One region of the Streptomyces sp. NPDC001902 genome, then DNA from elsewhere that is predicted to be linked to it. Evidence: predicted binding sites of a transcription regulator. Region 1 holds the regulator's gene; the other holds the start of a gene.
The links. Region 1 encodes HspR, which represses chaperone genes until heat shock. Its sites were predicted from a motif close to TTGAGNNNNNNNNNCTCAA; they were not measured.

Region 1 (4,984 bases):
GGCCGTGACCAACGTCGACAGGACCGTCCGGTCGGTCAAGCGCCACATGGGCACCGACTGGAAGATCAACCTGGACGGCAAGGACTTCAACCCGCAGCAGATGAGCGCCTTCATCCTGCAGAAGCTGAAGCGGGACGCGGAGGCCTACCTCGGCGAGAAGGTCACCGACGCGGTCATCACGGTCCCGGCGTACTTCAACGACTCCGAGCGCCAGGCGACCAAGGAGGCCGGCGAGATCGCGGGCCTGAACGTCCTGCGCATCGTCAACGAGCCCACGGCCGCCGCCCTGGCGTACGGCCTGGACAAGGACGACCAGACCATCCTCGTCTTCGACCTCGGTGGCGGCACCTTCGACGTCTCGCTGCTGGAGATCGGCGACGGCGTCGTCGAGGTGAAGGCCACCAACGGCGACAACCACCTCGGTGGTGACGACTGGGACCAGCGCATCGTCGACTACCTGGTGAAGCAGTTCGCCTCGGGTCACGGCGTGGACCTGTCCAAGGACAAGATGGCGCTGCAGCGTCTGCGCGAGGCCGCCGAGAAGGCGAAGATCGAGCTGTCCTCGTCCACCGAGACCTCGATCAACCTGCCCTACATCACGGCCTCCGCCGAGGGCCCGCTGCACCTGGACGAGAAGCTCACCCGCGCCCAGTTCCAGCAGCTGTCCCAGGACCTGCTGGAGCGCTGCAAGATCCCGTTCCACAACGTGATCAAGGACGCGGGCATCCAGCTCTCCGAGATCGACCACGTCGTCCTCGTCGGCGGCTCGACCCGCATGCCCGCCGTCGCCGAGCTCGTCAAGGAGCTGACCGGCGGTCAGGACGCCAACAAGGGTGTCAACCCGGACGAGGTCGTCGCCATCGGCGCCGCCCTCCAGGCCGGTGTCCTCAAGGGCGAGGTCAAGGACGTCCTGCTCCTCGACGTCACCCCGCTGTCCCTCGGCATCGAGACCAAGGGCGGCATCATGACCAAGCTGATCGAGCGCAACACCACGATCCCGACCAAGCGCTCGGAGATCTTCACCACGGCCGAGGACAACCAGCCGTCGGTGCAGATCCAGGTCTACCAGGGCGAGCGCGAGATCGCGGCGTACAACAAGAAGCTCGGCATGTTCGAGCTGACCGGTCTGCCGCCGGCCCCGCGCGGCATCCCGCAGATCGAGGTCGCCTTCGACATCGACGCCAACGGCATCATGCACGTCTCCGCCAAGGACCTCGGTACCGGCAAGGAGCAGCGCATGACCGTCACCGGTGGCTCCGCGCTGCCGAAGGACGACATCGACCGCATGATGCGCGAGGCCGAGCAGTACGCGGAGGAGGACCACAAGCGCCGCGAGTCCGCCGAGACCCGCAACCAGGCCGAGCAGCTGGTCTACCAGACCGAGAAGTTCCTCAAGGACAACGAGGACAAGGTCCCCGGTGACGTCAAGACCGAGGTCGAGGCCGCCGTCGCGGACCTGAAGGAGAAGCTGAAGGGCGAGGACTCCGCCGCCATCCGCGAGGCGACCGAGAAGGTCGCCGCCACCTCGCAGAAGCTGGGCCAGGCGCTGTACGCCAACGCCCAGGCCGAGGGCGGTGCGGCCGGTGCCGCGGGCGGTGCCCAGCCCCAGGCCGACGACGACGTCGTCGACGCAGAGATCGTCGACGAGGACAAGAAGGACGGTGCCGCGTGACGGAGGAGACCCCGGGCTTCGAGCAGGAGCCTGACGTCCCCTCTGCCGAGGCCGGTTCCACCTCGCCGGGGGACTCCCCCGGCGAGGCGGGGCCCGGCGCCGGGTCCGCCGACCAGGCGGGCCCGGCGGCCCCGGCCGGGGACGCGAACGCCAACGTCGCTCTGCAGGCGCAGCTGGACCAGGTGCGCACGGCGCTCGGTGAGCGCACGGCGGACCTCCAGCGGCTCCAGGCGGAGTACCAGAACTACCGCCGCCGGGTGGAGCGGGACCGGATCGCGGTCCGCGAGATCGCGATCGCGAACCTGCTGACCGAGCTGCTCCCGGTGCTCGACGACATCGGCCGCGCCCGGGACCACAAGGAGCTGGTCGGCGGGTTCAAGTCGGTCGGCGAGTCCCTGGAGACGGTCGTCGCCAAGATGGGGCTGCAGCAGTTCGGCAAGGAGGGCGAGCCCTTCGACCCGCTGGTGCACGAGGCCCTGATGCACAGTTACTCGCCGGACGTCACGCAGACGACCTGCGTGCAGATCCTGCAGCCCGGGTATCGCATCGGTGAACGCACCATCCGCCCCGCGCGGGTGGCCGTCGCCGAGCCCCAGCCGGGCTCGCAGGGCACGCAGAAGAACGACGACACGGCGGACGAGGAGAACGGTGGCCCCGAACAGGGCTGACGTGGGTAGCGCACGGAAGGAGGGACGCCGGGGATGAGCATCAGCAGGGACTTGTTCGAGAAGGATCTCTACAAGGTCCTCGGCGTCCCGAAGGACGCCACCGAGGCGGAGATCAAGAAGGCGTACCGGAAGCTCGCCCGCGAGTTCCATCCGGACGCCAACAAGGGCGACGCCAAGGCCGAGGAGCGCTTCAAGGAGATCTCCGAGGCCAACGACGTCCTGTCGGACCCCAAGCGCCGCAAGGAGTACGACGAGGGCCGCGCCCTCTTCGGCAACGGCGGCTTCCGCACTGGCCCGGCCGGCCCGGGCGGGTTCGGCTTCGACCTCGGTGACCTCTTCGGCGGCGGCCCCGGCGGCACCACCACCCAGGGCGGCGGTTTCGGCGGCGGCCTCGGGGACGTGTTCGGCGGTCTGTTCAACCGCGGCGCCGGTACGACCCGTACGCAGCCGCGGCGCGGCCAGGACATCGAGACCGAGGTGACGCTGAAGTTCACCGAGGCGGTGGACGGCGCCACCGTGCCGCTGAAGATGACCAGCCAGGCCCCCTGCAAGGCCTGCTCCGGCACCGGCGACAAGAACGGCACGCCCCGGGTGTGCCCGACCTGCGTCGGCACCGGCCAGGTCTCGCGCGGCGGCAGCGGCAGCTTCTCGCTCACCGACCCGTGCACGGACTGCAAGGGCCGCGGCCTGATCGCGCAGGACCCCTGCGAGGTCTGCAGCGGCAGCGGCCGGGCCCGTTCGGCGCGCACCATGCAGGTGCGCATCCCGGCGGGTGTCACCGACGGGCAGCGCATCCGGCTGCGCGGCAAGGGCGCGCCCGGCGAGCGCGGCGGCCCGGGCGGCGACCTGTACGTCACCGTGCACGTCGACGCGCACCCGGTGTTCGGACGCAAGGGCGACAACCTCACCGTCACCGTGCCCGTCACCTTCGTGGAGGCGGCGCTGGGCGGGGAGATCAAGGTGCCGACGCTCGGCGGTCCCGCCGTGACCCTCAAGCTGCCCCCCGGCACGCCCAACGGGCGTACGCTGCGGGCCCGCGGCAAGGGCGCGGTCCGCAAGGACGGCACCCGCGGGGACCTGCTGGTCACGATCGAGGTCGCGGTCCCGGCGACCACCGAGGGCAAGGCGCTGGACGCCCTGGAGGCCTACCGGGAGGCGACCGCGGACGACGACCCGCGGGCAGAGCTGTTCGATGCCGCGAAGGGAGTCTGAGCCGATGAACACGAGCGGCGGCATGCGTGGCGGTCGGGGCCGCAACCCGTACGAGCTGACCGACGAGTCCCCCGTCTACGTCATCTCGGTGGCGGCCCAGCTCTCCGGGCTGCACCCGCAGACCCTGCGCCAGTACGACCGCCTCGGCCTGGTCTCGCCCGACCGTACGGCCGGGCGAGGCCGCCGCTATTCGGCTCGTGACATCGAACTCCTGCGCGAGGTCCAGCGCCTCTCCCAGGACGAGGGCATCAACCTGGCCGGGATCAAGCGCATCATCGAACTGGAGAACCAGGTGGCGGCCCTGCAGTCGCGGGTCGCCGAGCTCTCCGCGGCCCTGGAGGGCGCGGCGGCCGCAATGCAGCAGCGTGAGGCCGCCGTCCACGCCTCGTACCGGCGTGACCTGGTGCCCTACCAGGACGTCCAGCAGACCTCCGCGCTGGTGGTGTGGCGGCCCAAGCGGCCGGAGTGACCGGCCGCCGCTCATGTGACGACCCGGCCTAGGCCAGCAGGTCCGCGGGGCCGCGCGAGACGCGGTGCAGATGGCGCCCCGAGGCGACCATCGCCTCCAGCAGCCGGTGGCCCTCCGCGGCGGGGATGAGCCCCCCGGCGCACGCCTCCCGTACGAGGTCGAAGGTCTCCTTGGTGGTGACGCCCCGCCGGCGCGCGAAGTCGCGGGCCGAGCGGTCGTCGGTGATCCAGACCGAGCCCCGGAACTCACGGCGCCGGGTGATCAGCACGCACGTCTCGGCCTCGCCGAGGTGCTTGGTCGGCAGGTGGGACGAGCCGCCGAAGACCGCCCGGCGCAGCCGGTCGACCTCCCGCAGTTCGGCGCCGTCGCTGATCTCCACGGGCTCGCCGAGCCACCCGGCCTCCGCCAGTCCGGCCAGCCGCGGCAGGAACCGCGCGGAACGGCCCGCCTCCCAGGCCACGGCCTGGGTCCAGCGGCCGCGGCCGTCCAGCACCTTCTCCAGCAGGAGCAGCCGGTCGACGGCCGCGAAGTTGCACAGGACGGTGTTGTCGGGGAACCACCACGTGGTCATGGCTGGAAGACCGGATCCCCTTCTTCCGCGTCCTGTTGCTCGATGCCGTTGCCCGGGGGCGGTTCGGGCGCGAGGAGGTCGTGCAGCCGCTCCACGTCGGTGCCCAGCAGCGCGGCCAGCGGACGCAGGGTCGTCTCCCCCGCCAGGTAGGCCTTGTACAACTCCGAGGCGACACGGGGCGGGAAGCGCTCCGCCGAGGCCCGCGAGGCCTGCTTCTGGTAGTCGTCGCCGGCGCCCGCGAGCAGGTGGCAGGCCTCCGTGGTGAGGGCGCGCAGCTGTTTGCGGCGTGCCGCGTCGATGAGTCCCAGCTGGTGCAGCCTGGCCGCCAGCGCGCTCGGCGACACCCGGAAGCGCACGACGAGCCGCTCGAAGCCGGCGTCCGAGAGCCCGCC
Region 2 (4,984 bases), on a different contig from region 1:
ACCACGGTGGTGATCCCGGCGCGGTGCGCCGCCAGCAGCTTCTGCTTGACACCGCCGATCGGCAGCACGCGCCCGGTCAGCGACACCTCGCCGGTCATCGCCACGTCGGTGCGGACCCGCCGCCCCGACAGGAGCGAGGCCAGCGCGGTGGTCATGGTGACACCCGCGCTCGGGCCGTCCTTGGGCACCGCGCCCGCGGGGACGTGGAGGTGGACGCCGCGCTCCTTCAGGTCGCCGACCGGCAGCTCCAGTTCGGCGCCGTGCGAGCGCAGGAAGGAGAGCGCGATCTGCGCGGACTCCTTCATCACGTCGCCCAGCTGCCCGGTGAGCTGCAGCCCGCTGCCGCCGGTCTCCGGGTCGGCCAGCGACGCCTCGATGTAGAGGACGTCGCCGCCCGCGCCGGTCACCGCCAGGCCGGTGGACACGCCGGGCACCGCCGTGCGCCGCTCCTGCGGGTCCTGCGCCGACTCCGGCACGTGGTGCGGCCGCCCGATGAGGTCGCGCAGGTCCTGCGGGGTCACCGTGAACGGCAGCTCGCGCTCGCCGAGTTCGTGCTTGGCCGCGACCTTCCGCAGGATGCGGGCGATCGAACGCTCCAGGGTGCGCACGCCCGCCTCGCGGGTGTACTCCCCGGCCAGCTTGCGCAGGGCCGCGTCGTCGACCGTCACCTCGTCCTCGCCGAGCCCGGCCAGCTCGCGCTGGCGCGGCAGCAGGTGGTCACGGGCGATGACGACCTTCTCGTCCTCGGTGTAGCCGTCCAGCCGCACCAGTTCCATGCGGTCCAGCAGCGGCTCCGGGATGGCCTCCAGGACGTTGGCGGTGGCGAGGAACACCACGTCGCTCAGGTCCAGCTCGACCTCCAGGTAGTGGTCCCGGAAGGTGTGGTTCTGGGCCGGGTCCAGGACCTCCAGCAGGGCCGCGGCCGGGTCGCCGCGGTAGTCGGAGCCCACCTTGTCGATCTCGTCCAGCAGGACCACCGGGTTCATGGACCCGGCCTCCTTGATGGCGCGCACCAGGCGGCCGGGCAGCGCGCCGACGTAGGTGCGCCGGTGGCCGCGGATCTCCGCCTCGTCGCGGACGCCGCCGAGCGAGACCCGCACGAACTTCCGCCCCATGGCGCGGGCCACGGACTCGCCGAGCGAGGTCTTGCCGACGCCGGGCGGGCCCACCAGGGCCAGCACCGCGCCTCCGCGGCGGCCGCCGACGACCCCGAGACCGCGGTCGTTGCGCCGCTTGCGCACGGCCAGGTACTCGGTGATGCGCTCCTTCACGTCCTCCAGGCCCGCGTGGTCGGCGTCCAGCACCGCGCGCGCGCCGGGGATGTCGTAGGCGTCCTGGGTCGTGGTGTTCCACGGCAGCTCCAGGACGGTGTCGAGCCAGGTGCGGATCCAGCTGCCCTCGGGGGACGCGTCACTGGACCGCTCCAGCTTCTCGACCTCCTTCAGGGCGGCCTCGCGCGCCTTCTCGGGCAGGTCGGCGGCCTCGACGCGGGAACGGTAGTCGTCCGCCTCGTCCTCAGGGTCGCCGTTCAGCTCGGCCAGCTCCTTGCGGACGGCCTGCAGCTGCTGCCGCAGCAGGAACTCGCGCTGCTGCTTCTCCATGCCCTCCTGGACGTCCTTGCGGATGGTCTCCGCGACGTCCTGCTCGGCCAGGTGGTCACGCAGCCACTGCGTGGCCAGCTTCAGCCGGGCGACCGGGTCCAGGGTCTCCAGCAGCTCGATGCGCTGGCTGGTGGTGAGGAAGCCGGAGTAGCCGGCGTTGTCCGCGAGCTGCGAGACGTCCTCGATCTGCTGGACGCGGTCCACGACCTGCCAGGCGCCGCGCTTGCGCAGCCAGCTGGTGGCCAGGGCCTTGTACTCCTTCATGAGCTCCGCGACGGTGCCCGGGGCCTCGGCCGGTGCGGTCTCGGAGAGCTCGGTGCCCTCCACCCACAGGGCGCCGCCGGGGCCGGTCGTGCCGGCGCCGATGCGCACGCGGCTCACCGCGCGGATCACGGCACCGGGATCGCCGTCCGACAGGCGTCCCACCTGCTCGACGGTGCCCAGCGTGCCCACGCCCGCGTAGTCCCCGTCCACCCGGGGAACGAGCAGCACCCGCGGCTTGTTGCCGAGTCCGGGCCGACCGGACCGCTGGGCGGCCTGCGCCGCCTCGACCGCGGCGCGCGCCTCGGCGTCGGTCAGGTCCACCGGCACGACCATGCCGGGCAGGACCACCGAGTCGTCGAGGGGCAGCACGGGCAGGGTGAGCGGCGCGAACGCCGACGAAGACGATTGAGCCATTATCTCTCCCTAAGCAATCAAGTTGAGCTATGCAGACTCAATGCATCTGATGCCCCTGGTGTTCCCCGAGCCGTGTTCGCTCTGAGCGATCGGCCGCGCCGCACGGTGCGCGCCTCCGCCGCCGCCCCCGAGAACCGTTCGCGGGGGCGGCGGCGATAGAGGGGCGTGAGACTCTTCCGCCCCATGAGCCATGAGCCGCCCGGGGACGACGCGCTGATGCGCGCGATCGCCCGGGGCGACACCCAGGCCCTCGCCGATCTGTACGACCGCCATTCCGGATGGCTGCACGCCCGGCTCACGCGGCGCTGCCCGGACCCGGAGACCGTCCGGGAGGTGCTGCAGGACACCTTCGTGGCGGCCTGGCGCTCGGCGGGCACCCACGGCGGCGGAGCCGCGGGCGGCTGGTTGTGGGTGATCGCCGCCCGGCGGCTGGCGGACGCCCGCCGCGCCGCGGTGCGGGCCGGCACCCGCGACCTCCTGGCCGCGGAGGAGCCCGGCACCACCCCCTCCGCCGAGGAGCACGTCCTCGCCGGCCTGGAGTACGGCGACGTCGGCGCCGCGCTCGACCGGATCTCCCCCGAACTGCGGGCCGTCCTGCGGGCGACCGTGATCGACGGCCTCACCACGCGGGAGGCCGCGCGCCTGCTCGGGATACCCGAAGGCACCGTCAAGACCCGGGCCTCGCGGGCGCGCCGCGAACTGCGCGCCGCCCTCGCCGCCCTCGGCACCGCAGGAGGAGCCGCATGCTGACCCCCGCCCGGGGACGCCTCGCGTGGCGCACCCCCGGAACCCCGCAGGCGGACCGGACCGGCTGGCACGTGCCGGACGGCACGGCCGCCGCCTACGCCGACGGCACGCTCGCCGACCCCGCCGCCTGGTCGGTGGACAAGCACCTGGAGTCCTGTGCGGCCTGCGCCGCCCGGATCTCCTCGCTGGCCAGGGCGGGCGAGGGCGGAGCGGTCCTCTCCGGGGTCCGGGCCGCGGTGCTCACCGCGGCCACGGGCAGCGTGCCCGCCCCGGCCCCGCCGCTCGCGCGGGCGGCCGGGGCCCGGCCCTGGCGCGCCGCCGTCCGGTCCGCGCGCACGCTGCCTCCGGCCTGGGTGGCGTCGGTGCTGCTGACGCTGGCGGTGGCCGTGGCCCTGACGCGTCTGGGCGGGGCGCCGCAGGGACGCCCCTGGCTTCTGCTGCTCGCCCCGGCGCTGCCGCCGGTGGGCGTGGCCCTCGCGTACGGGAGGTACGGCGACCCGGCCCACGAACTGGCCGCGTCGACGCCCTCCGGGGGGCTGCGGCTGCTGCTCACGCGCACCGCAGCCGTGCTGGCGGTGTCCGTGCCGCTGCTGACCGCCGCCGGAGGCGTCCTGGCGGGCACGGGCGCCGCGGTGGCGTGGCTGCTGCCGGGGCTCGTGCTGACCGGGGCCACGCTCGCGCTGGGCAGCTGGACCGGCTGCCACCGGGCCGCCGCCGTGGTGACGGCCGGCTGGCTGTGCGCCGTCGTCCTCTGCGGGCTCCCGACCGGGTCCGCGCCCCTGCTGCTCTCCCCCGCCGCGCAGCCCGCCTGGGCCGCGGCCGGCGCCGCCTGCGCCCTTCTCCTGACCCTTCGCCGTACCGCTTTCGACCACCTGGAGCGCCCATGACGACCGAGCCGACCGTCTCCCTCGACGGTCTGACCGTGAGACATCGCCGGACCACCGCCCTGGACGCCCTCGACCTGCGCGTCGGGCGCGGGGTCCACGGACTGCTCGGGCCCAACGGCGCCGGGAAGACCTCGCTGATCCGGGTGCTCGCCACCGTGGCCGGGTACCGGTCGGGCCGCCTGGAGCTGCTGGGCCACGACCCGGCGACGCAGGCCGGACGCACCGCGATCCGGCGGCGCCTGGGCTACCTGCCGCAGGAGTTCGGCTACTACCCGGGCTTCACGGTGCGCGAGTTCGTGGCGTACGTGGCCTGGCTGAAGGAGATGCCCAAGGCCGCGGTTCCGGCGGCCGTCGACCGCGCGATGGAGCGGGTCGGCGTCGCCGAGCGCGCCGACGTGAGGATCAGGACCCTGTCCGGCGGCATGGTGCGCCGGGTCGGCATCGCCCAGGCCATCGTCAACGACCCCGACCTGCTGCTGCTCGACGAGCCGACCGCCGGTCTCGACCCGGAACAGCGGGTGCAGTTCCGCGCCCTGCTCAGGGAAGTGGGCACCACGGCGACCGTCCTGGTCTCCACCCATCTCGTCGAGGACGTGGCCACCGCCTGCACGGAGGTGACGCTGCTCGACAGCGGACGGACCGCCTTCCGCGGCACCGCGGCGGAGCTGGCCGCGGCCGGGGACGACGACGCGGCCGGGGACAGCCCGATCGAACGCGGCTACACGGCGGCGCTGCGCCGTCACCGCGGTGCGGTCTCCGGCGTCCGGGAGGCCGCCGTATGAGCGCCCCGGGCACCCTGGCCACCGCTCCCCCGGCGCCTCCCGCCGCGCCCCGTGTCCACCGCGTTCACCGTGTCCACCGCACCGAGCTGCTGCGCGGCTTCGGGGCGTGGACGGGGGCCGCCGTGGCCGGCGGCGTCCTCGTCACCGTCCTGGCCAGGCGGTACTCGCTGGGTGACGACTGGGCGGTGCTCCACGGCGCGCTGCGTGAGGCGGGCCTGCTCCTCGGCGGTCCGCTCGCCCTCGCCGCCGGCTGCTGGCAGGGCGGCCGCGAGCGGCGGCGCGGCACCGG

Region 2: a site for HspR is predicted at 2,302-2,320, ahead of lon (endopeptidase La). Genes of this name have one in related genera too.

The regions. Positions count from the first base shown of each region.
Region 1 covers NZ_JBIATA010000001.1:332,492-337,475, forward strand. The annotation lists gene dnaK (molecular chaperone DnaK) at 1-1,672, shown strand, start outside; gene grpE (nucleotide exchange factor GrpE) at 1,669-2,340, shown strand; gene dnaJ (molecular chaperone DnaJ) at 2,374-3,552, shown strand; gene ACFYYN_RS01590 (heat shock protein transcriptional repressor HspR) at 3,557-4,021, shown strand; gene ACFYYN_RS01595 (PIN domain-containing protein) at 4,050-4,592, opposite strand; gene ACFYYN_RS01600 (ImmA/IrrE family metallo-endopeptidase) at 4,589-4,984, opposite strand, start outside.
Region 2 covers NZ_JBIATA010000002.1:126,220-131,203, forward strand. The annotation lists gene lon (endopeptidase La) at 1-2,279, opposite strand, end outside; gene ACFYYN_RS03810 (RNA polymerase sigma factor) at 2,463-3,029, shown strand; gene ACFYYN_RS03815 (zf-HC2 domain-containing protein) at 3,023-3,913, shown strand; gene ACFYYN_RS03820 (ABC transporter ATP-binding protein) at 3,910-4,695, shown strand; gene ACFYYN_RS03825 (hypothetical protein) at 4,692-4,984, shown strand, end outside.